Regions from separate parts of the Brachybacterium ginsengisoli genome, predicted to be linked through region 2. Evidence: riboswitches for the same ligand, from Rfam matches in the RefSeq annotation. Region 2 holds a riboswitch; each other region holds the start of a gene.
What was found. A riboswitch is a leader RNA that binds a small molecule or an ion and turns the genes downstream of it on or off. The one in region 2 is predicted to bind thiamine pyrophosphate.
Positions count from the first base shown of each region.

Region 1 (7,384 bases), 450 kb from region 2:
CGATGCTCAGGGCCGTCAGCAGGGCCAGCAGCACGGTGGGGTTCCGTCCGGCGAGCGGGGCTCCGCGCCGCGACCTCCCGCCGGCGCCGTCGAGCGGTGGATGCTGCTGGGAACGGGACGACTCGGCGCGTGACGGCTCGGTCCGAGTGCTGCTTCCCGTCCGCGAGGTGCTCTCGCCCGGACCGCGGTGCGCCCCCGACCCCGCGCCCGCCGAGAGCCCTGCGCGCTCCCGCAGCGCCTCGTCCTGCAGCAGGGTCGCCGGGGGCATCGGTCCCAGCAGGCGGCCGTCGGCGATGACGACGACCGCGTCGGCCGCCTCCACCAGTCGCAGATCGTGGGTCGCGACCACCACGGCGTGCCCGGCCGCGGCCGCCTCCCGCAGCTGCGTGTGGACGGTGCGGGTGGCGGCACGGTCCAGGCCGTAGCCGGGTTCGTCGGCGAGCAGCACCGGCCGCTGCGCGAGCAGCATCGCCCCGATCGAGAGGCGGCGCTGCTGCCCGCCGGAGAGGGCGAAGGGACTCGCCTCCTGCAGCTCCTCGAGCCCCAGCCGGACGAGCATCTCGGCGGCCTGTGCGGGGTCGGCGCCGGAGGCGACGAGCTCGCCGAGGACCGTGTCGGCGACGAACTGGGACTCGGGGCGCTGGAAGACCAGACCGGAAGCGGCGCCCTCGACCGTGCCGTGCAGCGGCGGATCCAGGCGGGACAGCGCCCCCAGGAGCGTGGACTTCCCGGCCCCGTTGCGGCCCACCACGGCGAGCAGCTCCCCCGCGCGCACGGCGAGATCCACGCCGGAGAGGACCGTGCGGCCCTGGTGGCCGAGGTCCGCCCCGCGCACCGTGAGCAGGGTGTCGCCCGGCACCGGGGCGGGCCCGGCCCCGCCGGGGACCCGTTCGGCCGACGAGCCGACGTCCGGGATGGGCAGGTGCCCGAGGTCGGGCCCCACCTCCGGGCCGAGGTCCTCCTCGATCTCCCGCGGCAGCCAGCAGCCGGACTCGCGCAGGGCGGCGCCGTGGCGGGCGAGCACGTCCCCGGTCGGGCCGTCGGCGAGGACCCGGCCGGAGGCGTCCAGAGCGATCGTACGCGGCGGGAGCCCCTCCACGCCGCGCTCCCCCGCCCAGTCGTCGAGGCGGTGCTCCACCAGCAGCACCGCGACCTCGCCGCCCGCCGTCACAGCGCGGGCGGCCTCGCGCACCGCGCGCACCCCGTCGGCGTCGAGCATCGCGGTGGGCTCGTCCAGCAGGAGCAGCCGGGGCCGGGCCGCCACGGCCGCGGCGAGCCCCGCCCGCTGCAGCTGCCCGCCGGAGAGGGTCGCGGCGTTCCGGTCGCCGAGGTCGCCGATCCCCGCGTCCACGAGGACTCGGTGCACCTGCTCGCCGATCCGTTCCGGCGGCACGCAGCGGCTCTCGAGCGGGAGCGCGACGTCGTCGGCCACCTGCGGGAGGCAGACCCCGTCGGCCGGATCCTGCCCGAGCACGCCCACGACCTGCGAGGCGGCGACGACGCCGTCGGCGATGGGGTCGATCCCGCCCACGCGGACCGTGCCGGTGACCCGGGCGCGCTGGTGGGCGGGGATCGCTCCGGCGAGCGCCCGCAGCAGGGTGGACTTGCCGCTGCCGCTGGGTCCCAGCAGCAGCACCTGCTCCCCGGAGCGGATCGTCCCGGTGAAGGGGCCGACGCCGGCGCCGGAGGGCAGCACGATCTCGAGATCCCGCGCCTCGACGACCGGCGCCGACGGCTCCGGCCGGGCGGGCGCAATCCTCTCCGGGACGGTCCTCGGCTCAGCGGACACGACGCTGCGGGATCCCGTCAGCTTCAGCGCCCTCGCCGGTCGACGCGGCGCCGATCGCGAAGTTCGCGAGCACCCCGGTGCGCTCGAGGGCGCGCACGATCACCCGCGCCAGCAGTCCGCCGAGCACGATCCCGGAGAGCACCTGCACCCCGAGCCGCAGCGTGAGCAGATCCTGCCCGTACCAGCCCATCCGGTACGCGGTCCAGAAGAACACCAGACCCGCGCCGAGGGCCCCGGAGGCCGCGAAGACGCCCCAGCCGTAGCGGCGGTAGCGGGTCAGGGCGAAGGGCAGCTCGCTGCCGATGCCCTGCAGGGCCGCGGCGAGCACCAGCAGCGGGCCCACGGGGCTGCCCAGGAAGATCACCTCGATGACGGCCGCGAGGATCTCGGCGAGGATCCCCACGCCGGGGCGGCGCAGGATCATGATCGCGATCGGTCCCACCAGCAGCCAGGACCCGAACAGGACGTGCTGGGCGAGGTCGCCGGCGGGTCCCATCGCGATCGCGAGCGCGTTCCAGGCCTGCACGAACACCCAGTAGAGGAAGCCGAACACCACGCCGAGCACCACCACCAGCACGATCTCCCGCAGCGAGAGGCGGGAGCGGCGTGCGGCGGGCTCCGTCGAGGAGGTCCGTGCGGTCGGGGCGGCGGTCATCGCGTCGCCCCGTCGAGCTCGCGCACCTCGTGGGAGGGGCTGTTCAGGGAGAGGGTGAGATGGCTGGTGACGTGCTGGACGCTGCGGCCCACCAGCAGCCATCCGGCCACCGCGGTGGCGATCACGTCGCCGATGTCGCCCTCGAGGCGGGTGACGAAGTGGGCGGAGCCGCGGAAGGTCCCGAGGTCGCGGGCGTGGTCGATCGCGGCGTAGATGTCGCGCATGTGGTCCGGGGCGGTGCCGTCGGCGGAGACCTGGTCGGCCAGCGGGTACAGCGCCCATTCGGCGGTGGCGTACCGGCCGGTGCGGCGGGGAGCGGGCACCTCGGTGCTGCGGGGTCCTGCGCCGCCGGGCAGCTCGCAGGCTACCTCGCCGGGGCAGCCGCGGGACAGGGTCACCGCGAGCGAGGCGTGGTGCTCGGTGCGCGCGAGGTCCTCGGCGAGGTCGATCAGATAGCGCTGCAGCTGGCTCTCGTGGCCGCCCACATAGGTGGAGACGTCCCCGGTCTCGTGCACCAGCCCGGTGTCGTCCAGGCGGGAGAGGATGCCCGTCAGCACGCGGGCGTAGTCCTCGGTCATGACGGAAGCGGTCAGCCGGGCGCCGACACCGAATCCGAGCGGAGTCGCAGTGGGATCGGCAGACGCAGCGGGATCGGGAGACGCAGTGGGATCGGCAGTCGCGGTGGGATCGGGAGTCGCAGCGGGATCGGGGCGCCCGCCGGGCGCGGTGGGCGGAGCGGGGGTGCCGACGGGTGTGGGGGCCATGTCCGGTGCCTTTCGACGGAGGCACGGGCACCCGGCGACCTTCGCTCGGCGGAGCTCCCTGCGCCGGCATGATCCGGATCAGGTTCTACGGTCGGAGTTGGAGAACTCCCTCTCAGCCCGGCTCACCGGACTCCCGTGCACGCAGCCACCGTACCCCGGCCCGTCGGGCGCGGAGCAGGGCGGTCCGCACCGCGGCTCTCCCCGGGATCAGGCCCCGCCGACCTCGACGGTCGCATCGGCGCCCCAGTCGCGCACCTCGGTGCCCTCCGGTGCGAGGTTCGTGGACTGGCGCAGGAAGATCGGGCGACCGGCGGCGCTCGCGACCGCGTCGTGCACCGGCAGCGCGAGCACCGGGTTCACGGCGCGCAGGAAGTCGATCGTCTCGGCCACCTTCGACCAGGGGGCGACGACGGCGAAGGCGAGCACGTCGATGCCGTGGAACTCCTGCACCGGCTCGAGGGAGTCGCCGGTGATGCCCAGGCGCGGGCCGCCCCCCGCCTCGAGGACCAGACCGCAGTTGCCCACGCGGGGGATGTCGGGGTGGATGATCGCGTGACGGCCGCCGACGGCGCGGATCCGCACGGCGTCCTCGCCGTCCAGCGCGGGCAGCTCGTGCAGCTCACCGGCGCGCAGCGGGAGCACCCGCTCGGTCGGCACGGGGCGTGCGCCCTCCCCCGCCTCGGTCAGCTGGGCGGCGGTCTCCGGCTCCGCGATCACCACGATCCCGGGGGCCAGCGCCAGCACCTCGTCCAGCAGGTCCCGGTCGAGATGGTCGGGGTGCTGGTGGGTGACCAGCACGGCGTCCAGGGCGGAGAGCGCCTCGGGTCCGAGCGCGCGCACCGCCTCGGCGCTGAAGCCGCCGGGATCGACGAGCAGGTGCCGCCCGGCGATCTCGACGAGCAGGCAGGAGTGGACGAGGTGGCGGATCTTCATCGGTTCCTCCCGGAAGGGGTCGTGGATGTCCCGAACCTATCGCCGTCGCCGCCTCCTGCCCAGTGCTCGGGCGAGGAGGCCGATCGCACGGTGGGCGGTCCCCCGCGGGGACGCCACGGATCGGTACGATGAGCGGGTCGGGTCCGTCCCGTCGGCCGCCCCGGGCGCCGACGGCGCATCGTCCCGCAGCACTCGTCCGTCAGGCCCGCCCCGAGGCCGTCGTCCCCCAGGAGAGCACCCATGCCACGTGTCGTGGTCCACGTCATGCCCAAGCCGGAGATCCTCGACCCGCAGGGCAAGGCGGTCGCCGCCGCGCTGCCGCGTCTGGGCTTCGAGGGCATCGCCTCGGTCCGCCAGGGCAAGCGGTTCGAGCTCGAGGTCGAGGGCGAGGTGACCGAGCAGGTGCTCGCCACCCTCCGCGAGGCCGCCGAGACGCTGCTGTCCAATCCGGTCATCGAGGACGTCGTCGCGATCGAGGTCGAGGACGCGGCCCACGGGAAGGCGCAGGCCTGATGCGCATCGGTGTGGTGACCTTCCCGGGCACTCTGGACGACCGGGACGCGCTGCGCGCGGTGCGGATCGCCGGCGCCGAGCCGGTCGCGCTGTGGCACGGCGAGGACGATCTGCAGGGCGTCGAGGCGATCGTGCTGCCCGGCGGCTTCTCCTACGGCGACTACCTCCGTGCGGGCGCCATCAGCGGCTTCGCCCCGGTGATGGAGAAGGTGGTGGATGCGGCGAAGGGCGGGATGCCCGTGCTCGGCATCTGCAACGGCTTCCAGATCCTGTGCGAGACCCATCTGCTGCCCGGTGCGATGATCAAGAACGCGCACCGCTCGTTCCTGTGCCGCGACCAGCCCCTCGCGGTGGAGAACAACCGCACCGCCTGGACCACCGGGTACGACGCGGGCCAGGTCATCCGGATCCCGCTGAAGAACCAGGACGGCCAGTACGTGGCCGACGAGCGCACCCTCGCCGAGCTCGAGGCCGAGGGCCGGGTCGTCTTCCGCTACGTCGCCGGCGCCTCCCACGGTCCCGCCGGCTTCGAGGCCAACCCCAACGGCTCGCGCCACGACATCGCCGGCATCACCAACGCCGAGGGCAACGTGGTGGGCCTGATGCCGCATCCCGAGCACGCGGTCGAGGCCGGCTTCGGCCCGGACCAGCCCGGCGAGGGCACCCGCTCCGGGATCGACGGCCTGGCCATGTTCACCTCGGTGCTGCGCAGCATGGTGGCCTGACCACCCCCAGCGCACCATCTCCCGAGCGCCGTCCCGCCCACCAGGGTGGGGCGGCGCTCGTCGCAGGGGTGCCGCTGGACCACCGCCGCCACGGCGCCGCTCAGAGGACCAGTGAGTCCTCTCCGTCGACGATCAGCACCTGGCCGTCCCGCAGGGCCCAGTACGACGTGCCGGCCGCCTCGTACCGGCGGGCCACCTCGCCGAGCAGCTCGGTCTCCGGATGACGCGGCGAGTCCAGGTGCGGGACCACGGGTCGATCGAGCACGCCGAGACCGTCGTACCTCACCCCGCCGTGCTCGGCGATGCAGGGGCCCACCGGATCGCAGTGCTCGAGCCCGGCGAGGGACGGCGCGAGGACGCACGCGCCGGCGCTGAAGCCCGCGTACACGAAGCGGTCCTCGCGCAGACCCTCGAGGATCACCTCGTCCATGCCCGAGCGGGCCAGCGCCATCCTCAGGGTGAACACGTTCCCGCCGCGGATCCACAGGAAGTCCGGAGCGCCCACGGCGTTCCGGATCGTGCTCGCGTCGTGCTCGCGCAGGTCGAGGTCCCTCGCCGTGAGGCCCAGCTCCGCGAGCAGGGCGATCTGCCGTCGGGTGTCCGCCTCCCGGCGGTCGTCGGCACAGCCGTCCAGGGCGTTGGCGATCACGAGTCCTCGTCGGTCACCGCGCACCATGGTGCGCAGTCGTTCTCCGTGCTCGCCGAGCTGGTAGGACGACAGGTACATCCTCATGCCGCTCCCGCCTCCTGGCCGCGCGGGTCAGCGCACCGCGCTGAGCACGGTGAAGCGGCGGTCGCGGGCGCGCTGCTCCACGGTCGCGAACCGCGCTCCGAGCTCGGGGCGGTAGCGCAGGTGGGAGTTGTGCACGAACCACAGCTGCCCGCCAGGGCGCAGCACGCGGGCGGCGGCGTCGAGCAGGCCCTGGACGAGGGTCGCATCGACCGCCGTGCCGTCGTGGAAGGGCGGGTTCAGCAGCATCAGGTCGGCGCTTGCGTCCTCCTGGAGGGAGGCCGCGTCGTCCCAGGAGACCTCCACACCCGCGCGGTCCAGGCCGGCGGCGGCGAGGGTCGACGCGGTGGACGCGACCGCGTCGGCGTCGAGGTCGGTGCCGAGCACCGAGGCGTCGGGCAGCGCTACGGCGAGATAGGCGGTCATCAGGCCGTTCCCGCTCCCGAGGTCGATCGCCCGGGCGGATCCGCCGGGCTCGCCGACCCCGTCGAGCTCTCCGCCCCCGAGAGCGCGGTCCAGGGCGTCGAGGAGCAGGAGGCTGCCGGCGTCGGCCGTGGCGGCGCCGAACACGGCCCCGTTCCCCCGCAGCGGCAGCTCGTGAGCGGTGCCGCGCACCGAGATCCGGGCGCTCCCCTCGGTCGGCATCGGCATCGTGACGCCGGCGCGCACCCCGCTGCCGATCAGGGCGCGGGACTTCCCGATCCCGCGGCTCGCCCTCACCTCCCCGAACACCTCGCCGAGCACCTCGTTCTGCCGACGGGTCATGTGCTTGACCCGGCCGCCCGCGATCACTTCGAGGTGGTCCCGGCCCTCCCCCTGCGAGGCGGCGGCCAGGCGCCGCACCCGGTCCTCGAGGGCGTGGACGGCCTTGGGCAGGCGCATGAGCACCAGATGCGGCTCGATCCCGGTCGCGGCGGCCTCGAGCGGCATCGGCGAAGGTCCGGCCGGCACCTGCAGCCGGCCCGCGGCGAGGGCGTCGGCGAATCGCTCCCGCAAGCGAACGGCCAGAGCCCGGGAGGTGGCCCAGCTCAGCACCGTCGCCTCGGGATGGTCCGCGAGCGCCCGGAGGGCGAAGGCGGTCAGCTCCCCGGTCGCATCGTCGACGACGAGCACATCGCAGGGACAGCCGATCCCGGCCTCCTCCGCCGCAGCGATGATCACGCGATCGGTCTGGTCCGGTCCCGTGGGCGCGACAGGGACCGGCGGGGCGTCGACGCCGTCGAGCGGATCGTCCTCGAAGGGGTCAGCGGCGGAGGTGTGGATCACGGGTTCAGT
Region 1 covers NZ_CP023564.1:1,102,533-1,109,916, reverse strand. The annotation lists gene CFK41_RS04860 (ATP-binding cassette domain-containing protein) at 1-1,789, opposite strand, end outside; gene CFK41_RS04855 (ECF transporter S component) at 1,779-2,444, opposite strand; gene CFK41_RS04850 (YkoF family thiamine/hydroxymethylpyrimidine-binding protein) at 2,441-3,208, opposite strand; TPP riboswitch at 3,247-3,355, opposite strand; gene CFK41_RS04845 (MBL fold metallo-hydrolase) at 3,416-4,141, opposite strand; gene purS (phosphoribosylformylglycinamidine synthase subunit PurS) at 4,382-4,654, shown strand; gene purQ (phosphoribosylformylglycinamidine synthase subunit PurQ) at 4,654-5,379, shown strand; gene CFK41_RS04830 (Type 1 glutamine amidotransferase-like domain-containing protein) at 5,480-6,112, opposite strand; gene CFK41_RS04825 (methyltransferase) at 6,140-7,375, opposite strand; gene CFK41_RS04820 (pirin family protein) at 7,380-7,384, opposite strand, start outside.
Region 1: linked by a shared signal. The riboswitch ahead of CFK41_RS04850 (YkoF family thiamine/hydroxymethylpyrimidine-binding protein) and the one ahead of CFK41_RS02815 (bifunctional hydroxymethylpyrimidine kinase/phosphomethylpyrimidine kinase) in region 2 are both predicted to bind thiamine pyrophosphate.

Region 2 (7,384 bases):
CGGGCGGCGACCTGCTCGGCGCGCTGGGCGGGCCGCTTCTCGAGCTGCTCCGTGAGCGCTGCGCCGGCCGTGGTCGAGGCGACGAGCTGCTCACGTCGAGCCGCGAGCTGCTGCTCCCGTGCGGGCAGGGCGGTCTCGAGCTCGACGAGCTCCTTCAGAGCACCCGCGGCGGCGGTCTCCTCGTCGGCCTCGGCGACCAGCTGCGACGCGGGGTCCTCCCCCTCGAGCAGGTCCACCACCTCGCCGTGCTTCGGCCGGGTGGCGGTGGCGAGCTGGGCGAGCGCCTCGACGGCGGTCGCGGCCCGGGCGGAGGCGGTGTCCCGGCGGCGCAGCACCTCGACGACGGGGCGGGCGGTCTCGTCCTGCTGCAGGCGGCTGCGCGCGGCCTCGACGGCGGGCTTCTCCGTCGTGAGCCGTGCGGAGAGGGTGTCGAGCTCGCGCCGGCGGTCGATGCGTCGGCGCGCGGTCTGGGCGTCCTCGGCGGCGGTGCGGGCGGTCTGCTCGGCGGCCCCGGCCCGCTCGGCGGCGGCCGCCGCCCCGTCGGCCCGGGAGGTGACCGCGACGAGATGCTCCTCGGCGAGCGCGGCCAGGGGCTCCAGGCGCAGCGCGGCGGCGTGCTCCTCGAGCAGGCTCACCTGCTCGTCCTCGAGTGCGGCCGCCTCGGTGAAGCGGGCGAGGGCCGTGCCGAGGGTCTGCTGGGCGGCGTCGACCTCACGCCGGGCCTGCTTGCGCATCTCCTCGAGCTGCTTCTCGACGCGCGCGTAGGTCTCGGTGCCGAAGACGCGCTGCAGCACGGCCTGGCGCTCCCCCGTGCCGGCCCGGAGGAAGCGGGCGAACTCGTTCTGCGGCAGCAGCACCGTCTGCGTGAACTGTTCGCGGCTCAGCCCGACGGCGAGCTGGATCTCGCGACCCACCTCGTCGATGCGGGACGCGATCGCCTCGACGCCGCCGCCCCCGCCGGCGGTGTCGGCGATGACGTCGGCGATCAGCTGCGGCGAGCCGATCCGCCACAGCACGGCCCTGGCCTGCTCCTTGGTGGTGCCGGTGCCGCGCATCTTGGGTCGCTGGAACTCGGGCTGGCGTCGCACCCGGAAGATCCCCGAGGCGGTCTCGAACACCAGGTCCACCACGCTCGCCTCGGTGGGCGGCGCGAACTGCGAGCGGATCCGGTCGCCGCTGCTCGCGCTGCCGGCGACCTGCCCGTAGAGGGCGAAGACGATCGCGTCGAGGATCGTGGACTTGCCGGAGCCGGTGGGGCCCTCGAGCAGGAACATGCCGCTGGCGCCGAGGGCGGCGAGGTCGATCTCGACGGTTCCGGCGAACGGGCCGATGCCGGTCAGGCGCAGGTGGTGGAGCTTCACGAGGCCTCCTGCTGGCGGCGCACCGCGGTGTAGGCGCGGTCCAAGACGTCGTGCTCGGCAGGGGTGGGTGCCGCTCCGGTGACGTGGGCGAGGAAGTCGTCCATCACCTCCAGCGGGTTCTGCTCGCGCCGCACCACGGGGGTGGCGTCCCGGGCCTCGCGGCCCTCGGGCGCGTACTCGGTCAGGAGCAGGTGGGGGAACGCCTCACGCAGCTGCTCCTGCAGGTGGGCAGGACGGGCCGGGTCGGTGACGACGGCCTTGATCCAGTCCCCGCCGTGCTCGTCGCGGCGGGCGAGGATCTCCTCGAGGGTGCCGCGCAGCTCGGTGAGAGGACGCGGCACGGGGGTCTCGAGGCGGCGCACCTCGGCCGTGGTGCCGGGTGCGCCGAGCTCCACCATCAGCACGGACTTGCGGTGGTTCCGCTCGGAGAAGGAGAAGGCCAGCGGGGAGCCGGAGTACCAGGCGGGTGCGCCGACCGTGCGCGAGAGGTCCTGGCAGCCGTGCAGGTGGCCGAGGGCCAGGTAGTCGATGCCGCCGAGCACCCCGGCGGGCACGGAGTCGACGCCGCCGACGGCGAGGTCGCGCTCGGAGTCGCTCGCCTCGCCTCCGCTGACGAAGGTGTGGGCGAGCACGACGGTGCGGGCGCCGGGATGCGCGGCGGCGCGCTCGCGCACGCGGTCCAGGGCGGCACGGGTGACGGCCTCGTGGCTGCGGGCCAGCGGCGGCTCGCCCTCGGCGACCAGCTCGGTGCGCGCACGGTCCGGCTCGAGGTAGGGCAGGCCGAAGAAGAGCACCTCTCCGTGCTCGTCCTCGACGATGACGGGATGTTCGATCCCCGGCACGTCGGTGAGCAGGTGGATGCCGGCCCGCATCAGCGAGCGCCCGAAGCCGAGACGCTCCGGGGAGTCATGGTTGCCGGAGGTGAGCACGACGGTGGCGCCGGTGTCCGCGAGGCGGGCCAGCGCCCGGTCCAGCAGGGACACGCTGCTCACGGCGGGCACCGCGCGGTCGTAGACATCGCCGGGCACCACGACCACGTCGACCTGCTCCGCCTGGACCAGCTCGACCAGCCAGTCGAGGAAGGCGGCCTGGTGCTCGTGCAGGTCCACCTTGTGCAGGGTGCGGCCCAGGTGCCAGTCCGAGGTGTGCAGGATCTTCATGCCCCGAGCCTACGAGCGGGAGCCCACACGCGAAGGATCCGACGCCTCGGTGTGGACGCCTACAGGTACGGATCGGCCCAGGCGCTGATGATCCGGGCGGCGCGCTCGGCCTGGCCCTCCGCGGTGAGGAAGTGGTCGGAGCCCTCCAGCGAGATGAAGCTGCGCGGGTGCTCCGCGGCGCGGAAGATCGCGCTGGCGTTGTCGACGTCGACGGTGGCGTCGGTCGGCGAGTGCATGACCAGCAGCGGACGATCCAGGGTGCGCACCTGCGTGATCAGCTCCGACCCGCGCACGTCCTCCACGAAGTCCCGCTTCAGGGTCAGCTTCCGGCCGCCGATCAGCCACGGGGCCGTGCCCTCCTCCACCACGCGGTCCGCCACGGAGTCGTAGTGCCGCTCCACGCCCGCCGGGTCCGAGGGGGCGCCGATGGTGACCACGGCGCGCACGCTCGGCAGCTGCTGGGCGGCGACGATGGCGGCCGCGCCGCCCCAGGAGTGGCCGATCAGGAGCTCCGGCGGGGTGCCGCGATCGGCGAGGAACTGTGCGGCGCGCACGGTGTCGTCGACCTTCACGGTGAAGGACCCGTCTCCCCACTCGCCGTCCGAGTCGCCGAGGCCCAGGCAGTCGTAGCGCAGCATGCCGATGCCCTCGGCCGCGAGACCGCGCGCGATCCGGAAGGCCGCCGGTGAGTCCTTGCCGAGGGTGAATCCGTGGATCACCAGGCCCCAGCCGCGGGCCTCGCCCTCAGGCGTCTCCAGCACGCCCGCGAGCTCCGGGCCTCGGGAGCTCGGGAATCGGACTGCTTCGGCCATCGCTCAGCACCTCTTCCGGATCCGTCTGAATCGCTGCACCGTAGCACCGCGATGACGCACCGGAGCCGGATCCCTCCGCACGATGTCCCTCTGTGACCATCGCTGACGGCCGTCGTGGCCCCTGACCTACACTCGCCGGTGGACACGGGGTGCGCCGTCGGCGCTGAGATCACACCCGTGGAACCTGATCTAGTTCGTACTAGCGAAGGGATGTCCGCATGAGCTCGGATCCTTGCACCCTCTTTCCGCCTGCCCTCGATCGTCCGGCGCTGCCGCGAGTGGTCTCGATCGCCGGCACCGATCCGACCGGGGGCGCCGGCACCGCCGCGGATCTCAAGTCGATCACCGCCGCCGGCGGGTACGGCATGGCCGTGATCACCGCAGTGGTCGCCCAGAACACGCACGGCGTGCGCGACATCCATGTCCCGCCCACGAGCATCCTCACCGCGCAGCTGGAGGCGGTCGGGGAGGACGTCGCCCTCGAGGCCGTCAAGACCGGCATGCTCGGCACCGCCGCGGTCATCGAGACGGTCGAGACCTGGGTGCGGGAGCATCCGCCGCGCGTGCTGGTGGTCGACCCGGTGATGGTGGCCAGCAGCGGCGACCGCCTGCTCGAGCCCGAGGCGGAGCGGGCGATGATCCGCTTCTGCGCCCTGGCCACCGTGGTCACCCCGAACATCGACGAGCTCGCGGTGCTCACCGGAGCGCCCCGCGCCCGCACCGAGCGCGAAGCCCTCGATCAGGCCTCGCAGTGGGCGGAGCGCACCGGCGTGAGCGTGATCGTGAAGACGGGCCATCTCGAGGACCGCGAGGTCGCGAACACCTGGGTGGGCGCCGACGGCTCCCGCCACCGCGTGCCCTCGACCCGGGTGGACACCACCAGCACCCACGGCACGGGCTGCTCCCTCGCCGCCGCTCTCGCCACGCGCCTGGGCGGTGGGCACTCCCCCGCCGCGGCGCTGGCCTGGGTGACCGACTGGCTGCACGAGGCCGTCGACCATGGCGCGGCGCTGCAGGTGGGCGGCGGGCATGGCCCGGTCGACCACTCCCACCGCTCCCGTCGGCTCTCCGCGGCGGGCTCCGCCGCGCCCTGGCTCCCGGCCGACGCCGTCGCGGAGCGCTGGGAGGTCCCGGAGCTGCTGGTGGCACCGGCCGACGGTCCCGCCACCCCGGCGGCGGTCGCGCCCGTCGGCCCCTGGACAGAGGCGCTGTGGGCAGCGGGAGCGCCGCTGGCGCAGCAGATCTCCGAGTCCGGGTTCGTGCGGGCACTGGTGGACGGCTGCCTCCCCGAGGCGCAGTTCTCCTTCTACCTCGCGCAGGATGCGCACTACCTGGTGCGCTACTCCCGCGCACTGGCCGCCCTCGCCGAGACCTCCGCCCGCACCGAGGCCCGCGAGTTCTGGGCCGCCTCCTCCCGGAACTGCCTGGCCGTGGAGATGGAGCTGCACCGTGACTGGTCGGCCGGTCGCAGCGAGGCGGCGACCATTCCCGTCGGCCCCGTGACCAGCGCCTACACCGACTTCCTGCTCGCCCACGCGCTCGGTTCCCCGAGCGTCGTGGCCGCCGCCGCGGCGCTGCCCTGCTTCTGGCTCTACGCCCAGGTGGGGGCGGATCTGCCGGATGTCGCGCCGGATCACCCCTATGCGGCCTGGCTGCTGACCTATCGCGACCCGGATTTCGTCGCGGGGGTGCGCGGCGCGCTGGCCGTGGTGGAGCAGGAGCTCGATACCGCCGCGCCCGAGGTCCGGGCAGAGGCGGCCCGCGCCTTCCTGCTCGCCTGCCGCCATGAGCTGGAGTTCTTCGAGCAGGCACGGCGGGTGGATCCCGGCGGTGCCTGGGCCGACGCACCGGCGCTCCAGACGGCGGGGGTGTCCCGATGAGCCTCCCCGCCGCATCCGTCGCCTCCGACCGCTCCGTCGATCGTGCCCTGCCGCCGGAGGGCCGGGCCGCGCTGCGTGCCGGGGTGGCCGGGAACCTGGTCGACAACATCCACGTGTTCCTGCCGGTCACGGCGCTGGCCCCGGCGATGCTCGTCATCGCGGGACCCGGTGCGACGGCGTCCACCGGGGCGCTGATCATCATCGCGATGCTGATGGGCAGGCCCGTCGGCGGCGTGGTGTTCGGGCGGATCTCGGACCGTCTGGGCCGCACGCGCACCACCAGGATCGCGATCGCCGGCACCGCGCTGTGCGCCCTCGCGATCGCCGCCGTCCCCACGCATCAGCTGCTGGGCGCCGGCACGGTCGCCCTGATCCTGCTGCTGCGCTTCCTGTGCGGGATCTTCGTGGCCGGGGAGTACTCGGCTGCGATCCCTCTGGCCATGGAGTGGTCGGCGCCGCGGCGGCGCGGCCTGATGAGCGGTCTGATCCTGTCGATGGCGCCGTGGGCGCAGGCGCTCGTGGCCTTCGCGGTCGCGGGCCTGCTCGCGCTGCTGGGCCCGGAGCACTACGCGGCCTGGGGCTGGCGGGTGCTGTTCGCGCTCGGGTCGCTGCTCTCGCTGGGGATGCTGCTGTACTACCGGCGCCAGGTGGTCGATGCGCCGCTGTTCCGTCGGCGGCCGAGCGCTCCTGCCGACGGTGCCGACCCTGGCCTGCGCAGCCTGCTCTCCGGCTCCTGGTCGCGCGTGTTCTGGCAGGTGTTCGCCCTGATGACGGGGCTGTGGCTGCTCACCTACACCACGGTGCTGCTGCTCACCGAGCGTCTCACCACCGATGCCCCGCTGGCCCCGATCGCGGTGCCGGTGGTGATGGGGCTGGCCTCCGTGGCGCAGGCCGTGGTGATGGCGGTGGCCGGACATCTGTCCACCCTGGTGGGGCGACGCCGTCTTCTGATCCTCTGGGGAGGGGCCGCGACGGTCGCGGGACCGCTGCTGTGGTGGCTCGCCGTCACCGCGCCCACCCTGGTGACCGCCGCGGCCTGCGCTGCGCTGCTGCAGGTGGTGACCGTCTCCGCGTACGGCCCGATCGCCGCCTATCTCTCCGAGCGGTTCCCCACCTCGCTGCGTTCGACCGGCTACGGCGCGGGGTACAGCCTCTCGCTGGTGCTGCCGGCGCTCTACCCCTTCTACGTGCCGCTGCTCGAGCCGGTGCTGGGGCGCCACGGCACGGTGCTGGCGCTCATCGTGCTGGGCGGGCTGCTGCTGATGGGCGGCGCCGCGGCCGGTCCCCGCCTCGCTCCGCGGAAGCTGGATGCGGATCTCGACACGGTCGCCGCGGGAAGTGCGCGATGACCGGGCAGGACCGGGATCTCGCGCCGGTCGCCGAGGTCCTTGCCGCGGTGCGGGAGCGGGCGCCGCTGGTGCACTGCCTCACCGCGACGGTGTCGATGTCGCTGGTCGCGGACGGTCTGCTGGCCGCCGGGGCCCGGCCGATGATGACCGAGACCCTGGCCGAGGCGCCGACGGTGACCACTCTCGCGGACGCGCTCTCCATCAACCTCGGCACGCTGAGCACCGACGCGATGGAGGGCATTCCCGCCACGGTGGAGGTGGCGGTGGAGGAGGGCCGTCCCTGGGTGCTCGACCCCACCGCGATCGGCCTCGCGCCGGTGCGCACCCCGCTCGCGCGGCGCCTGGTGGAGTCCCGTCCCGCCGTGGTGCGGGGCAACGCCTCCGAGGTGATGGCCCTGGTGGGAGCCGGTCCGGGTGGCCGAGGTGCGGACTCCACGGCCGACGCCGACGCCGCGGAGGACGCCGCGAGCGTGATCGCCGCCCGCACCGGCGGGGCGGTCTCGGTCTCCGGGCAGGTGGACCTCGTCCTGGATGGTGGCCGACGGGTTCGTGTGGAGCGCGGTTCGCCGCTGCTGGCGCGTGTGACCGGGACAGGCTGCCTGCTCGGTGCCCTCACCGCGGCCTGCGCCGCGGTGCATCCCGATCCGTTCGAGGCGGCTCTCGCCGCGACCGTGTGGATGGACCTGGCCGGGGAGCTGGCCGCCGGGCGAGCCACCGGGCCGGGAAGCTTCCGCATGCATCTGCTGGACGCACTGGACGAGGTGGGACGATGAACGCTCTGGATCTGCGCTGCTATCTCGTCACCTCGGGGACGGGCCGCCG
Region 2 covers NZ_CP023564.1:656,879-664,262, reverse strand. The annotation lists gene CFK41_RS02830 (AAA family ATPase) at 1-1,361, opposite strand, end outside; gene CFK41_RS02825 (exonuclease SbcCD subunit D) at 1,358-2,521, opposite strand; gene CFK41_RS02820 (alpha/beta hydrolase family protein) at 2,581-3,333, opposite strand; TPP riboswitch at 3,469-3,561, shown strand; gene CFK41_RS02815 (bifunctional hydroxymethylpyrimidine kinase/phosphomethylpyrimidine kinase) at 3,552-5,213, shown strand; gene CFK41_RS02810 (MFS transporter) at 5,210-6,562, shown strand; gene thiM (hydroxyethylthiazole kinase) at 6,559-7,335, shown strand; gene CFK41_RS02800 (thiamine phosphate synthase) at 7,332-7,384, shown strand, end outside.

Region 3 (7,384 bases), 1.8 Mb from region 2:
GGGTGTCCACCAGCAGGGCGAGGGTGGCCCCCGCGAGCAGCCGCGGCGAACGGGCGGTGCCCAGACCGCGGCGGATCCGGGTGCGCAGGATCATCTCCCACTGCCGGCCCAGGTGGCCCACGCGCACCAGCGCCACCACCGAGGCGGCGACCGGTCGGGCCGGCATCCGCAGCCGCTGCGCGAGCGCGTCTCCGAGGGGCGTCGCCGCCACGCCGCCGAGCGCGAGCACCCCGGGGGCGACGAAGGCGGTGATCCTCGCGGCCTCCTTGAGGCCCACCAGCCAGGCCTCGCCGGAGAGGGCGGGCGCGTCGCCGAGCAGGGCCGTGGTCCAGGCCAGCCCGGCGGCGGAGAGCAGGATCGGCAGCAGGCGCAGCACCCCGCCGCGCAGGGTGCGCACCGCGAGCGGGGCCAGCAGCACCGTCGGCACCAGCGCGAGCAGACCGCCCTGCCAGGTCTGGACGGCGAAGGAGCCGATCGCCGCGAGGATCCCGATCAGGCACAGGGTCAGCGGGTTCAGGGCGTCCGCGGGGATCCGGCGGCGCGGCGTCAGGGGAGGACCGGCGGGATCCGGGGCGGGCAGCTCGGTGCGGTGGTCGGCGCGGGCGATCAGCTCGGGATCGTGGGAGGCGACCAGGACCGCGCAGCCGCGGGAGGCGGCCTCGGAGAGCAGCGCGAGCACCGCGGCGCGGCGGCGGGCGTCGAGGCCGACGGTCGGCTCGTCCAGGACCAGCAGCGACGGGGACTGCGCGAGCGCCGCGACGATCGCCAGCCGGCGCTGCTCGCCGCCCGAGAGGCGATGCGGGTGGGCGCCGCGCAGCGCGGAGAGACCGGCCCGCTCGAGCAGCTCGTCGGCGAGCCCGGGATCAGCGGCCCAGGGGGAGGCGAGGACCTCCTCGCCCACGGTCGCGGCGACGAAGGAGTGCTCGGGATCCTGGGGGACGAAGGCGGTCTGTTCGGGCTCCGGCCGGGTGACGGCGCCGGTGGCGGGTTCGCCCGGGTCCAGAAGGGCGCGCAGCAGGCTCGTCTTCCCGGCGCCGCTCGGGCCGGTGAGCACGGTGATCCGGCCGGCCCGGGCCTCGAGGCCCAGCGGCTCGTGCAGGCCGCGCGCCGGGACGGTCACGCCCTGCAGCGAGGCGAGCACGGGACCTGCCGTCGCCGTCTCCGTGCTCGGCGGCTCCGCGCCCAGCACCCCCTCCTGCCGCAGCAGCGCCGCGTGCTCGCGCAGCACCGCCCGGGGGTCGCCGTCGGCGATCACCTCCGCCTGTGCGCCGAGCACCACCAGCCGGTCCACATGGGGGATCCAGGGCTCCAGGCGGTGCTCGGCGACCACCAGGGTGGAGCGCGAGCGGTCGCACGCACTCAGGACCGCCTCGCGAACGAGAGCGGCGGTGTCGGCGTCGAGCATGCTGGTGGGCTCGTCCAGGAGCATCAGATCCGGGTCCAGGGCGAGCGCGCCCGCGAGTGCCACCCGCTGCTGCTGGCCCCCGGAGAGGTCGAGCGGCGCGCGCGAGGGTTCCACACCCACCTGCGCCGCGGCGAGGGCCGCCGCCGCGCGCTCGTGGATCTCCGGTCGGTCCAGGGCCGCGTTCTCCGGCCCGAAGGCGGCATCCCGCGCGATGGTCGCGGCGACCAGGGCGTGGGCGGGGTTCTGCAGCAGCAGGCCCCGCTCGCCGGTTCGCTGCGGCGGCGGGAGCAGGCCCGTGCCCTCGCCGTCCTCCGGATCGAGCAGGCCGGCCAGGGCACGCAGCACCGTGGACTTCCCGCTCCCGCTCGCGCCCGCGAGCAGCACGCGCTGCCCGGCGGGGATCGCGAGGTCGAGCCCGGCGATCGTCGGCTCCCGCCGGGTCAGGGGTCGCCAGGTCAGACCGGTCAGCTGGTGACCGGTCGTGACGGAGGAGCGGGGCGCGGGGATCGTGGCCTCCCGGTCAGACCGCGACGGTCCGGGCGTGCTCCCGGCCGGCGGCGAGGGAGTCCACCGCCCCGGTGGCGACCAGCGCTCGGGTCGCCGCCCAGCCGAGCACGCCGCACAGCAGCGCCCCGGAGATGAGGAAGAACCCGAGCATCGCGCCGGAGAAGCCCCAGCTCATCTCCTGGTAGTAGGCGAACCTCTCCCAGCCCCACTCGAGCAGGGCGGCGAGCACGCCGCCCAGGATCGCGACCGGCAGGGTGTAGCGGCGGTAGCGGGTCAGCAGGAAGGCGAGCTCGACGCCGCCGCCCTGCAGGAGACCGGAGATCGCGGTGCCCCAGCCCCACTGGCTGCCCAGCAGCATCGAGAGCACGGCGGCGATCATCTCCGCCAGCAGGGCGGCGCCCGGCCTGCGCACGATGAGACCGGCGAGGATCGCGGGCAGGAACCAGATCCCTGCGAGCAGCCCCTCGGCGGGCTTGAACGCCGCGGTGAGCGGACCGATGAGCGTGTACAGCTGGCCGTAGCCCAGGAACGCGACCCCGAAGGCCGCCCCGATCAGCACGGTGACCAGCAGGTCCACGGTACGGAAACGAGTCATCACTTCTCCTTCCCAGTGGAAGGGGCGCAGGGCACCGGCGGTGCCCCCACGGAAATCCCGACTCCCTACGCCGGTGCGAGCCGGATCAGGTTCGAGGGTCTGCGCCTGCGCGCACTCTCAGCACCCTGCGGTGCTCCCCTGTCAGTGGATGACGATCGACCAGTCTACGCGACCGGGTCCGCTCGTCCGGTCAGCGTCGTGCGCGGATCGCCTGGTCGACGGCGTCGGCGGTCGCGTGCGGGTCCTCGGGGGAGAGGATGTACTGCGTCGTCCCCCGGCCGATGATCTCGACCATCGTGCCCTCGCGGGTGACCAGCATCCTGTAGGGACGTTGCAGGTCATCGAGGGTGAACACCTTGCGGGAGCCGACCGGGGTCAGCTCGGCGAGCTTCGGGGTGCTCGCGCGGCCCCGCCGCCAGCCGTAGCCGCCCAGGGTCACGCCCACCGTCGACCGCGGCAGCTCGCGCAGCTGCACGGTGCGGAAGTCCTCGAGCGGCCAGGCCCGGCGCGGCAGGAAGCCGCCGAGGCTCACCGTCAGCCCGTGCTCGTCGACGATGAAACGGGTCCACTGACCCATCCACGTCCACAGCGCGAGGGCTGCGAAGAGCGCCACCACCAGCAGGACGCCGAGCGCCGTGGAGCGCTGGGCCATGATCAGCGCGAGCACGGCCCCGGCCAGCAGCGTGAGCCCGATCCGGGTCCAGCCGATGGCCGAGGGCCGGGTGCGGCCCACGTAGAAGGGCGCCTCGGGCCTCACCAGATGCTCACCCGCTCCTCGGGGGCTCGGTACATCGCGTCGCCCTCGACCACGCCGAAGGCGGTGTGGAACTCCTCGAGGTGGCCGACCACGGTGTTGCAGCGGAACTCCATCGGGGCGTGGGGATCCACGGCCAGGCGACGGATCGCCTCCTGGACCCGGTTCCGGCCGCGCCACACGGTGGCCCACGACCAGAACACGCGCTGGAGGCCGGTGAAGCCGTCGATCTCGGCGGCGACCTGCTCCTCGTCGTGGCTGGCCAGGTAGGCCTTGACGGCGATGGACAGACCGCCCAGGTCGCCGATGTTCTCACCGATGGTGAGGGCTCCGTTGACCCGGTGGGAGTCGTCGAGCTCCCGGGGGGAGAGGGTCGAGTACTGGGTGATCAGCTGCGCGGCGCGGGTGTCGAAGGCCTCGCGGTCCTCGGGCGTCCACCAGGAGATCAGGTTGCCGTCGCCGTCGTACTTCGAGCCCTGGTCGTCGAAGCCGTGGCCCACCTCGTGCCCGATGACCGCACCGATGCCGCCGAAGTTCACGGCGTCGTCGGCCTCCGCGTCGAAGAAGGGCGGCTGCAGGATGGCCGCCGGGAAGACGATCTCGTTGCGGCCGGGGTTGTAGTAGGCGTTGACCGTCTGCGGGGTCATGTGCCATTCGGTCTCGTCGATCGGCCCGCCCACCTTGGCGAACTCGAAGGCGGCCTCGAAGCGGCGCGAGGCACGAGCGCTGGCGACCAGGTCGCCGGGCACGATCTCGAGCCCGTCGTAGTCGCGCCACTGATCGGGATAGCCGATCTTCGGGATGAACTTCTCGAGCTTCGCGAGCGCCTTCCGACGGGTCTCGGGAGTCATCCACTCGAGGCTTTCGATGGAGGTGCGGTAGGCGGCCATCAGTGCGTCGACCAGCTCGGTCATGCGCTCCTTGTGGGAGACCGGGAAGTGGCGGGAGACGTACTCGCGGCCGACGGCGAAGCCGACCACGCCCTCGACGAAGGCGACGCCGCGCTTCCAGCGGTCGCGCAGCTCCTCTGCCCCCGAGAGGGTCCGACCGGAGAAGTCGAAGTCCTCCTCGACCAGGGCGGCGGGGCCGTACGGGGCGTAGGAGGCGACGGAGTGGAGGGAGAGCCAGGTGCGCAGCACGGCGAGGTCCTCGCCGGCCAGCAGCTCCGCGGCGGCGGTGACGAACTCGGGCTGGCCGATCGAGACCACCTCGAAGGCCTTCGCCGGCGCACCGGTGCCCTCGATGTAGGCGTCCCAGGGGAAGGCCGGCGCCAGCTCGCGGCGCTGCGCATCATCCATCGGGTTGTAGGACTTCTCCCGGTCCCGCAGGCGCACCACGTCCAGGTGGGAGGCGGCGAGGCGGGTCTCGAAGCCCATCACCGCGGCGGCGAGGTCCTCGGCGCTCCCGGCGACCAGGCCCTCGCGTCCGGGGAGGGCGGCGAGGCGGGCGAGGTTCGCGAGGTGCTCGACGTACGCCGTGCGGATCTCGGCGTAGTGCTCCTCGCGGTAGTAGGACTCGTCCGGCAGGCCGAGGCCTCCCTGATGAATCTTGACCTGGTAGTTCGTCGAGTCCATGTCGTCGGTCCAGACGTAGGCCAGCAGTGCGGAGGCGCCGGAGTCCGGGGCGGCCATGACCCGCACCACCTGATCGAGGTCCGCGGCGGCGGCGACGGTGCCCAGCAGGTCCTCGAGCACGCCCACCCCGGCGGCCTCGATCGCGTCGGTGTCCATGAACATGCGGTACAGGGCGCCCACCCGGTCATGGTCCGTGGCGGGGACCTGCTCGGCGCGCGGGTCGCGGGAGGTGACGTCGGCCGCCGCCTCCTCGACGATCTCCCGCACCCGCTCCTCGGAGAGGTCGCGCAGGGCGTGGAAGGCACCGTCGCTCGAGCGGTCAGCGGGCATCACGTGCTCGCTGAGCCAGCGGCCGTTGACGTGCCCGAAGAGGTCGTCCTGGATCCGGACGGACTCGTCGACCTGGTCGAGGGAGAGGCCGGAGGGGCGAGCGGAGGGGGCAGTGGTCATCATCGGCTCCTGCGAGGTGTGGAGGGGGTACGGCGGGTCAGAGGACGTTCAGGCCGAACACGGCGAGCAGCAGGGCGAGCAGCCCGAGCCCGAAGGGCGCGTAGGCCCAGGGGCTGCGGGAGCGGCCGGCCGGCGGGCGGCGGTGCAGCACCAGCGTGGACAGGCCCACGCCGATCGAGAGCACGACGGTGCCGATCACGAGCACCGGGGAGAGGATCACCAGGACCGTGGCGCCGACCTGGAACATGACCGTTCCGAGCACGTCCAGCAGTCGCATCACGACGGTGGAGCGGGCGCCGACGCGGTGCGCGAGCAGGGTCGAGATCGCCTCCTCGGACCACTCGCCGGGGCGGGCGATCCGCTGCCGGGTGGTGACCGTCTGCGCGGTGGCGAGGATCAGCCACACCAGCGCGCAGCCGGCGCCCACCCAGATCCCGAGCTCCGAGCGGATGTCCGCCGGCCACAGCAGGATCGCGAGCAGCACGGCGGCGACGCGCAGCAGCTCGTCGACGACGCTGCGCACGGCCAGCAGGCCGGGGTTCACGGCCAGCTGGGTGCGGGTGCGGGCCACGAACAGGCTGGTGGCGATCAGGGAGATCAGCTGGGCGGCGCCGAGGCCGATGCCGAGCAGCAGGGTGACCGGGGAGAGCGGGGCGACGGGGAGGATCGCGAGCAGCAGCACGACGCCCACCGCGGGGATCAGCAGCGCTTGGATCGACAGTCCCTTGACGAGATCCCGGACGAGGTCCGCGCCGGTGGGCGGATGGTCGTGGCCGGTGTGGTCGTGCGGGTCGTCGCAGTGCGGTGCGGAGGCCGCAGGGGTGTCTGGCATGGGGCTCCTTCTGGGTCCTCACCAGGGTACCGGGGACGGACAGGATGCGATCCGACGCCCTCGGTGTGGAACCATGGGCCCGTGAGGACGGATGCGATGACCACCGGGGGAGAGGGCCTGTCGCCCCTCCAGCGCCAGCGCGCTGTGGGCGCCGTCGTGGCCGCAGCCGCCGGGGACGCCCTGGGTGCTCCCTACGAGTTCCAGCCGCCCGTGCCCGACGTCGAGGAGATCGACATGATCGGGGGCGGCGTCCTCGACTGGCAGCCGGGGGAGTGGACCGACGACACCGCGATGGCGATCGTGGTCCTGGAGGCGTCCCTCGCCGCGTCGGACGGCCATGACCTGCGGCTCGACACCGCTCAGGACCACATCGCCCGGGAGTGGTACTCCTGGTCGCTGGGCACTCCGGACATCGGCACGCTCACCTCGCAGGTGGTCCGCACCGCCGCCGATCTCGCCCGGGAGGACGGCCATTACGCGCCCCGGGCCAAGGACTTCCGGATCGCGGCGAGCACCGCCCACGAGCAGCTCCCCGCCTCCGCCGGGAACGGATCGCTGATGCGCGCGCACGTCACCGTGCTGCCCTATCTGCTCTCCCCGGAGGAGGATGCGGTCGAGGCGATCACCGCGGTGTGTCGCTTGACACACGTGCATCCCGACACGATCGAGGCGAACATCCTGTGGGGCCTGGCGGTGCGCCGCGCGATCCTCACCGGCGAGATCGATGTGCGGGTGGGGCTCGCGCAGCTGTCCGAGGAGCGGCGCGAGGTCTGGCTCGAACGGATCGAGGAGGCGGAGCAGTCCACCCCGGAGATGTTCCGTCGCAACGGCTGGGTGGTCGGCGCCTTCCAGGCCGCCTGGGCCGCGATCTCCGGCGTCAGCCCGATCCCGGAGGGGAAGTTCGCCCAGCGCGATGCCCTGGTGGTGGCGCTGCGATCCGCCGTGCGCGCCGGCTACGACACCGACACGGTCGCCTGCATCACCGGGGCGCTGATGGGGGCGGCCCTCGGTCCGAAGGCCGTGCTGCCCGAGTGGCGGCGCATGCTCTTCGGCTGGCCGAGCTACGAGGTCGACGAGCTCTGGGGCCTGGTGGAGCGCGTGATCGCCCCGATGGTCCGCGAGGGCGGCGAGGGGACCCGCGCATGAGCCGGGCGAGCTGGGATCTGCGGGTGCTCAGCTGGAACCTGTGGGAGCTGCGCGGTGATCTCGCGGCGCTCGTGGAGGCCGTCCGGGATCTGGAGCCGGACATCCTGCTGGTCCAGGAGGC
Region 3 covers NZ_CP023564.1:2,466,757-2,474,140, reverse strand. The annotation lists gene CFK41_RS11055 (ATP-binding cassette domain-containing protein) at 1-1,828, opposite strand, end outside; gene CFK41_RS11050 (ECF transporter S component) at 1,926-2,507, opposite strand; TPP riboswitch at 2,553-2,657, opposite strand; gene CFK41_RS11045 (hypothetical protein) at 2,698-3,264, opposite strand; gene CFK41_RS11040 (M13 family metallopeptidase) at 3,261-5,285, opposite strand; gene CFK41_RS11035 (hypothetical protein) at 5,323-6,117, opposite strand; gene CFK41_RS11030 (ADP-ribosylglycohydrolase family protein) at 6,214-7,263, shown strand; gene CFK41_RS11025 (endonuclease/exonuclease/phosphatase family protein) at 7,260-7,384, shown strand, end outside.
Region 3: linked by a shared signal. The riboswitch ahead of CFK41_RS11050 (ECF transporter S component) and the one ahead of CFK41_RS02815 (bifunctional hydroxymethylpyrimidine kinase/phosphomethylpyrimidine kinase) in region 2 are both predicted to bind thiamine pyrophosphate.

Region 4 (7,384 bases), 1.1 Mb from region 2:
TGTCCGAGCAGGGCTTCGGCGCCAACGAGTACACCGAGACCACGCGCGACCTCATCGTGGTGACCGCCCCGGGGCCGGGCTCCGGCAAGCTCGCCACCTGCCTCTCGCAGATCTACCACGACCATCAGCGGGGCATCGGCGCGGGCTACGCGAAGTTCGAGACCTTCCCGATCTGGAACCTGCCGCTGGAGCATCCGGTGAACCTCGCCTACGAGTCCGCCACCGCGGACCTGGATGATGTGAACCTCATCGACCCCTTCCACCTCGCCGCCTATGGGAAGCAGGTCACCAGCTACAACCGGGACGTGGAGGTCTTCCCGCTGCTGCGCACGCTGCTCGAGAAGCTCACCGGCAGCTCGCCGTACGCCTCCCCCACCGACATGGGTGTGAACCTCGCCGGGGACTGCATCGTCGCGGACGAGGTGTGCCGCGAGGCCTCGCGGCAGGAGATCATCCGCCGCTACTACAAGGCGCTCATGCACGAGCGGATCAACGACGAGGACGACGTCGTCTCCCAACGGATCGGGATGGTCATGTCCAAGGCGGGCTGTGTGCCCCAGGACCGGGCCGTGGTCGATCCCGCCCTCGCCGTCGAGGCCCGCACCGGCGAGCCCGGCGCCGCGATCCAGCTGGCGGACGGGACCCTGATCACCGGGAAGACCTCACCGCTGCTGGGCTGCTCCGCGGCGATGCTGCTGAACGCTCTGAAGCATCTGGCCGGTCTCGACGACTCGGTGCAGCTGCTCTCCCCCTCCTCGATCGAGCCGATCCAGTCGCTGAAGACGGAGCACCTTGGCAGCCGCAATCCGCGCCTGCACACCGACGAGGTGCTGATCGCGCTGTCGGTCTCCGCCTCGACCGACGAGGGCGCCCGGCGGGCCGTGGAGCAGCTGCGCAGCCTCGCCGGCTGCGACGTGCACACCACCACGATCCTGGGCACCGTGGACGAGGACATCTTCCGCAACCTCGGGATCTCGGTCACCTCGGAGCCGCGGTTCCTGCACAAGGCGCTCTACCACAAGCGCTGATCCGCACCCCAGGGCTCAGGCCGGGACGTCGGTGGGGACCAGCACGAGATAGGCGAATCCCAGCAGGTCGCGGTGCCCTCGCAGCCAGATCGTCCGCTGCTGGTCGAGCTGCTCCCGCACTGCGCCTGCCCGCGGATGCTCCGGGTTCGCGGCCAGCCCCTGCTCGAGCGGCGCCATGTGCCCGGACTCGTAGTCCTCCCACTCCTGGCGGGTGACCGTCTGCGTGGACAGCGGGCGGAACCCCGCGGCGATCGCCGCGTCCACGAGGTCCGGCAGCAGGAGGCTCTCCTGCGCCGTCGTCCCCTCCCACAGCGCGGCGAGCTCGACGTCGCTCGGCGTGTGCTCCCAGTACTCGCAGCCCAGCAGCACGCGGCCCTGTGGCCGCACCAGCTCGCGCAGACGGCTCAGCGCCGTGGGCACATCGCCGAAGGCCTGGAACGCCCCGATGTTCACGACCAGATCGGCCTGCGGAAGGGTCTCGTCCGCCGGTCGTGCCTCCAGCTGCACCCGATCCTCGAGGCCGCGCCGTCGAGCCGACTCCCGGCCGCGCTCGATGTCCGGGCCGTGCTCGTCGATCCCGAGGCCCTGGGCGGAGGGAACGGCGTCGAGCAGGTCGAGCAGCAGCTCCGCCCAGCTGCAGCCCACGTCGAGCACATCGCTCGGCGCGGCCCGTGCGAGCCGGTCGACGAGTCGCTCGGCGCGTTCAGCGGAGAGCGGGGAGTTGTAGGTCAGCGCCGATCCGCTGCCGACGGGAGGAGGTGCATCCGGGGAGTCCATGCCGTGATGGTGCCCCGCCCGGGCGGCAGGGGCCAGGGAATTGCGGGCGCCGCCGGACGATGACGGACGCCGGATCGAGCCCTCCGCGACGGATGTTAGGGTCGGCGCCGATCCCTCGGGTGCCCGCAGCAGCGGGCTGAGATCGGACTGTCGCTGTCCGAGTACCGACCGAACCTGCCCGGGTAATGCCGGCGAAGGAAGAAGGAGAGCGCAGCGCCATGTCCGCACGCCCCGAGAACTACTCCACCCACCACCTCGACGTGCTCGAGGACCGAGAGCACGGCATCCGGGTGCCCGTCACCCGCATCGATCAGGATCCTGCGCCCGACGGCTCCGAGAACCCGCCGCTGCGGGTGTACCGCACAGCCGGTCCCGGATGCGAGCCCGAGGAGGGCCTCCCGCCGATGCGCTCGCGGTGGATCGCCGACCGTGAGGACGTGGAGACCTACCCGGGGCGGAATCGCAGCCTCGCCGACGACGGGCGCGGCGCCCTCCGTCGCGGGGAGGCCAGCGCCGAGTGGGGCGGCCGACGGCGGGATCCGCTGCGCTCCCGGGCGGGTCGGTCCGTCACCCAGATGCATTACGCCCGACGGGGAGAGATCACCCCGGAGATGCGGTTCGTCGCCCTGCGGGAGGAGTGCGACGTCGAGCTGGTGCGCAGCGAGGTGGCCGCGGGCCGGGCGATCATCCCGGTGAACGTGAACCATCCCGAGGCGGAGCCGATGATCATCGGGAAGGCGTTCCTGGTGAAGATCAACGCGAACATCGGCAACTCGGCGGTGACCTCATCGATCGCCGAGGAGGTCTCCAAGCTCGAGTGGGCCACCCGATGGGGCGCGGACACCGTGATGGACCTGTCCACCGGGGACGACATCCACACCACCCGGGAGTGGATCCTGCGCAACTCCCCCGTGCCTATCGGCACGGTGCCGATCTACCAGGCGCTCGAGAAGGTGGACGGCGATGCGAACGCTCTGACCTGGGAGATCTTCCGCGACACGGTGATCGAGCAGTGCGAGCAGGGCGTGGACTACATGACGATCCACGCCGGGGTGCTGCTGCGCCACGTGCCGCTGACCGCTGATCGCGTCACCGGGATCGTCTCCCGCGGCGGCTCGATCCTGGCGGGCTGGTGCCTCGCGCACCACCGGGAGAACTTCCTCTACGAGCACTTCGACGAGCTGTGCGAGATCTTCGCCCGCTACGACGTCTCCTTCTCGCTCGGGGACGGGCTGCGCCCGGGGTCGCTCGTCGATGCGAACGACGCCGCCCAGTTCGCGGAGCTCGACACCCTCGCGGAGCTCACCGAGCGTGCCTGGGCGCACGACGTGCAGGTGATGGTCGAGGGTCCGGGGCACATCCCGCTGCACCTGGTGCGGGAGAACGTGGAGCGCCAGCAGGAGCTGTGCCAGGGAGCGCCCTTCTACACGCTGGGCCCGCTGGTCACCGACATCGCCCCGGCGTATGACCACATCACCTCCGCGATCGGGGCCACGGAGATCGCCCGCTACGGCACGGCGATGCTCTGCTACGTCACCCCCAAGGAGCATCTGGGCCTGCCGGATCGTGATGATGTGAAGACCGGCGTGATCACCTACAAGATCGCGGCTCATGCCGCGGACGTCGCCAAGGGACATCCCGCGGCGCGCTCCCGGGACGACGCCCTGTCGAAGGCTCGCTTCGAGTTCCGGTGGCGGGACCAGTTCGGGCTGTCGCTGGACCCGCAGCTGGCGGAGGAGTACCACGACCAGACCCTCCCGGCCGAGCCGGCGAAGACCGCGCACTTCTGCTCCATGTGCGGGCCGAAGTTCTGCTCGATGCGGCTCTCCCAGGACATCCGCGACACCTACGGGAACGCCGCGGACCAGTCCGAGATCGCCCGTGCGGGGATGGCGGCGAAGTCCGAGGAGTTCCTCGCCGCGGGCGGCACCGTGTACCTGCCCGATCCGGCGCTCCCGCGCGAGCGCTGAGGAGCGGATCGGGAACTTGCGACCGCAGTCCCGATGGGGTCGACTGGTCTCCTCGCCGCCGCAGGGGGCGACCGCCCGAGGTCGGGCGATCGCAGCGGCGGGGAGTCCATCGTCGTGATGCCACGGGGGAACACCATGAGAACGGTCCGATGCCTGCTCGCCGCACTGGCCGCCCCCGTGCTGGTCCTCGGCCTCGCCGCCTGCGCCGGCTCCGACGAGCCGGCGGCCGGGGACGGCACGACGACGGAGAGGACCACCGAGGACCCGACCACCGAGGAGACCACCTCGGAGGAGGCTCCCTCCCCGGTCACCGGCGTCGAGCACGTCTGGATCGACGACTCGTGGGAGGTGCAGGAGATCGACGACCTCTGCGCCATGATCGAGCCCTCTCCGGCGCCCTACTCGGACCAAGAGGGGTTCTTCACCTGCGGCCCCAACGCTGCGAGCGCCCTGGCATGCCAGGTCGAGGAGGACGGGCTCGCCCGCTGCATCACCAGCCTCCCGGACCGCTCCGGGATCAGCTTCACCTCGGAGCAGGCCGCGGCCACCGACCTTCCGGCGAACGAGGACGCCCTGCCGATCCAGGTCACGCTGCCGGACGACGTCACCTGTAATCCTGTGTCCCACGACCACGCCGAGCACTTCGAGGACTACTTCAGCTGGTACGCCTGCTCGGACGGCTCGGAGCTGCTGACCGATGAGGACATCAGCAACACCTTCTCGATCGAGGGCGATGCTTGGACGGTGCGGCGCTCGATCGACCAGCAGGCGCCCGAGGAGGTCGTGCTGACCACAGCGACCTTCGCCGGCACCGACTGAGCTGTCCCGCCGCGCTGGCGGAGGGCTCGCCGGTGCTCAGCGCTCCTCGAGCGCTCCGTCGGCGACGTCGAGCCCGAGCATGCGCGCGAGGGAGCGGATCTCGGCGTGCACGGCGCGGGTCACGCTCGGAGACCAGGTCCCCTCCTGCCGCAGGGCATGCACCTCGAGCACGCCGTGGACATGATCCGCCTCCAGGTCCGCGGTCCCGACGATGCGGTCGCCGTGGAGGATCGGCAGGGCGTAGTAGCCGAATCGCCGCCGGGCCGCGGGCGTGTACATCTCCAGGGCATAGTCGCTGGAGAACAGCTCCTTGAGCCGATGCCGGTCGAAGGTGAAGGGGTCGAAGGGCGAGAGCAGGGCGGTGCGCCCCCGGAAGGTCGTCTCCTCGAGCTGGGCGGGATCCACACGCCAGCGGCCGCGCACCCCGTCGATGACAGCCTCCTCCCCCACCTGCCCCAAACCGGGATCGCAGTCGGGGCCGTCGGCCCGGGCGATGCCCAGCACGGCGAGCCGGCCTTCGTTCCGCCGCCGCTCCGCCTCGAGGAGCGGGACGGCGGCGACGTCGGGGAAGACCCGCTCGGCGAGGTCCCAGACGCGCAGCCGCCCCTCGCGGTGGGAGACGGCGACCTGGCCCCGGTCTGCCAGCCGCTCGAGCATCATGACCACGCTCCGGTCGTTGTTCCACCCGCCGGAGCGATGCGGCACCGGGAACTGCGCATGGAGCTCCTTGGGCGGCAGGGGCCCTTCGGAGCGGAGGGTCTGCAGGATCTCCTCGGCCGCGGCGGCGTTGGCCTCCACCCACTTCGCCTGCTGCTGGGCGAACGGCGGCGGAGGATCTCCCGGCCAGGCCTCCATCGCTGCGCGGTGCAGCGCAAAGCGCCCGGAGGCCTGGAGATATCCCCTGATCTCGACGACCCGGCGCGTCGTGCGCCATTCCTCGAGCTCCTGGGGATCGAAGGCTCGGCCCATCCGGGACCACAGCACCAGCTCGGGGCTCGGGCAGATGTAGGCGGTGAGGTCCAGTCGGATCGCACCCACTCCCGCGATCGCGTCCTCGAGCGTGGTGGGACGAGGAGCGGTCAGACCCGCGGCCCGCACGGCGATGCGTCGGGCCTGGCGCGCAGTGAGCTCGTGCATCGTCGGACCGTCTCCCTTCGCCGGACGGCGCCGAGGGACGCCGGGTGCCCCCATGGTGGCACCCGGCCTCCCGGCCCGCACCCCGTTCGGGGACTCGGGACCGACCTCCCTCGCTCAGGGCAGGGTGACGAGCGCCTGCACCGGCGCGTGGTCGGAGGGGTAGCGTCCGCTGCTGTCCGTGGAGACGTTGATGGCGGCACGGAGGGTGGTGACGTCCGGGGTGCTGAGCACCCAGTCGATGCGATCGGCGCCCTCGACCGGATCCTTGTAGCCGGGGAAGGTCCCCCAGGCCGGGGTCACCTGCTCCTGGGCGACGTCCCAGGTGTCGAGCGTGGGCCCGTCGGTCACCAGGGTGGTGTACCCGCCGGAGTTGTGGGCGGGAGAGTTGAAGTCGCCGGTGACCAGGGTGGGCAGGGCGTCGAGCTCGCCGCCCTCGAAGAGGTCGATCATCGCCTGGGCGCTCTTGATCCGCGCCGGCTCGGACTGGTGATCGAAGTGGGTGTTGATCATGGCGAACTCCGCCCCGCTGACCAGATCGCGCAGGCGCGCCCACACCACGATGCGGGTGACCGTGTTCCCCCAGCTGACCGAACCGATCACCTCGGGGGTGTCCGAGAGCCAGAACTGGTCCCAGGAGAGAACCTCCAGGCGGGTCGCGTCGTAGAAGATCGCGGAGTACTCGTCCTTGCTGCCGCCCTGACGGCCGTACCCGATCATCCGATGGCGGGGCAGCGCCTCCTCCACGGCGGAGAGCTGGATGTACTTGGCCTCCTGCACCCCGAGCAGGGTGGGCTGCTCGCGCTCGAGCAGGTCCACGAGGACGGGCCGACGGTCCGGCCAGTGATCCGCCTCGCCGGGCTGGGTCGCCGTGCCCCGCTCCAGGCGGATGTTGAAGGTCATCACGTGCAGCTGGTCGCGCTTCGCCTTCCCGATGAGCGCCTCTCCCTCCCCACGGGTCTCGGCGGAGGCCGGGCCGGCGAGGGCCGCGACGGCGGTCATCCCGGCGGCGGCACCGAGTCCGGACAGGATCGTGCGGCGGTTCAGGGGGCTGGTCATGAGGGTCTCCTCGGAGTCGACGGGGCGGGCACTGTGGCGATGGCGTCGTCGTCCCGCCCCATGTCTCCGAGCGCCGTGGGCGTGCGAACGCCCACCGGGAACGGTAAGCACTGTTCAACGGGAAGATCGGGCATACCCGTCACGGATCCGCGAGTGTTCATGCACCGGGCAGGAGTCCGTGATCCGCCCGTCCCCTGCTCGCCGGGCAGGACCGCCTCGGTCGAGCTCGGGCGTGGGCGGTCCGCGCCGGTTCCGCGGCCTTGCCCTAGAGTTCCGAGGGTCGGACTCGACGCACTGAGCCGTCCCTGCGTGCGTCGGCTGAGGTGTGCGCAGCGTCCCCTCGACCCGCCCAGGAGCTGCTCCCCCGCCATGCATGCCGATCCCCTCTCTTCCGAGGTCCTCGCCCTCGTCACCGATCTCTGGGAGCACCCGGAGCTCGGCTATTCCGAGCACCGCACCGCGGCGGCCGTCGAGCAGTTCCTGCTCCGGCACGGCGACGGGCTCGCCGTCGAGCGCTTCTCGACCACCGGGCTCAAGGTCACCCTCCCCTCCGCAGCCCCCGACGATCCCGAGCGTCGCCGCCTCGCCGTCGTCGCC
Region 4 covers NZ_CP023564.1:1,742,932-1,750,315, reverse strand. The annotation lists gene CFK41_RS07785 (DUF1846 domain-containing protein) at 1-1,028, shown strand, start outside; gene CFK41_RS07780 (SAM-dependent methyltransferase) at 1,044-1,805, opposite strand; TPP riboswitch at 1,913-2,022, shown strand; gene thiC (phosphomethylpyrimidine synthase ThiC) at 2,024-3,775, shown strand; gene CFK41_RS07770 (hypothetical protein) at 3,911-4,594, shown strand; gene CFK41_RS07765 (DNA glycosylase AlkZ-like family protein) at 4,631-5,731, opposite strand; gene CFK41_RS07760 (endonuclease/exonuclease/phosphatase family protein) at 5,846-6,787, opposite strand; gene CFK41_RS07755 (M20/M25/M40 family metallo-hydrolase) at 7,157-7,384, shown strand, end outside.
Region 4: linked by a shared signal. The riboswitch ahead of thiC (phosphomethylpyrimidine synthase ThiC) and the one ahead of CFK41_RS02815 (bifunctional hydroxymethylpyrimidine kinase/phosphomethylpyrimidine kinase) in region 2 are both predicted to bind thiamine pyrophosphate.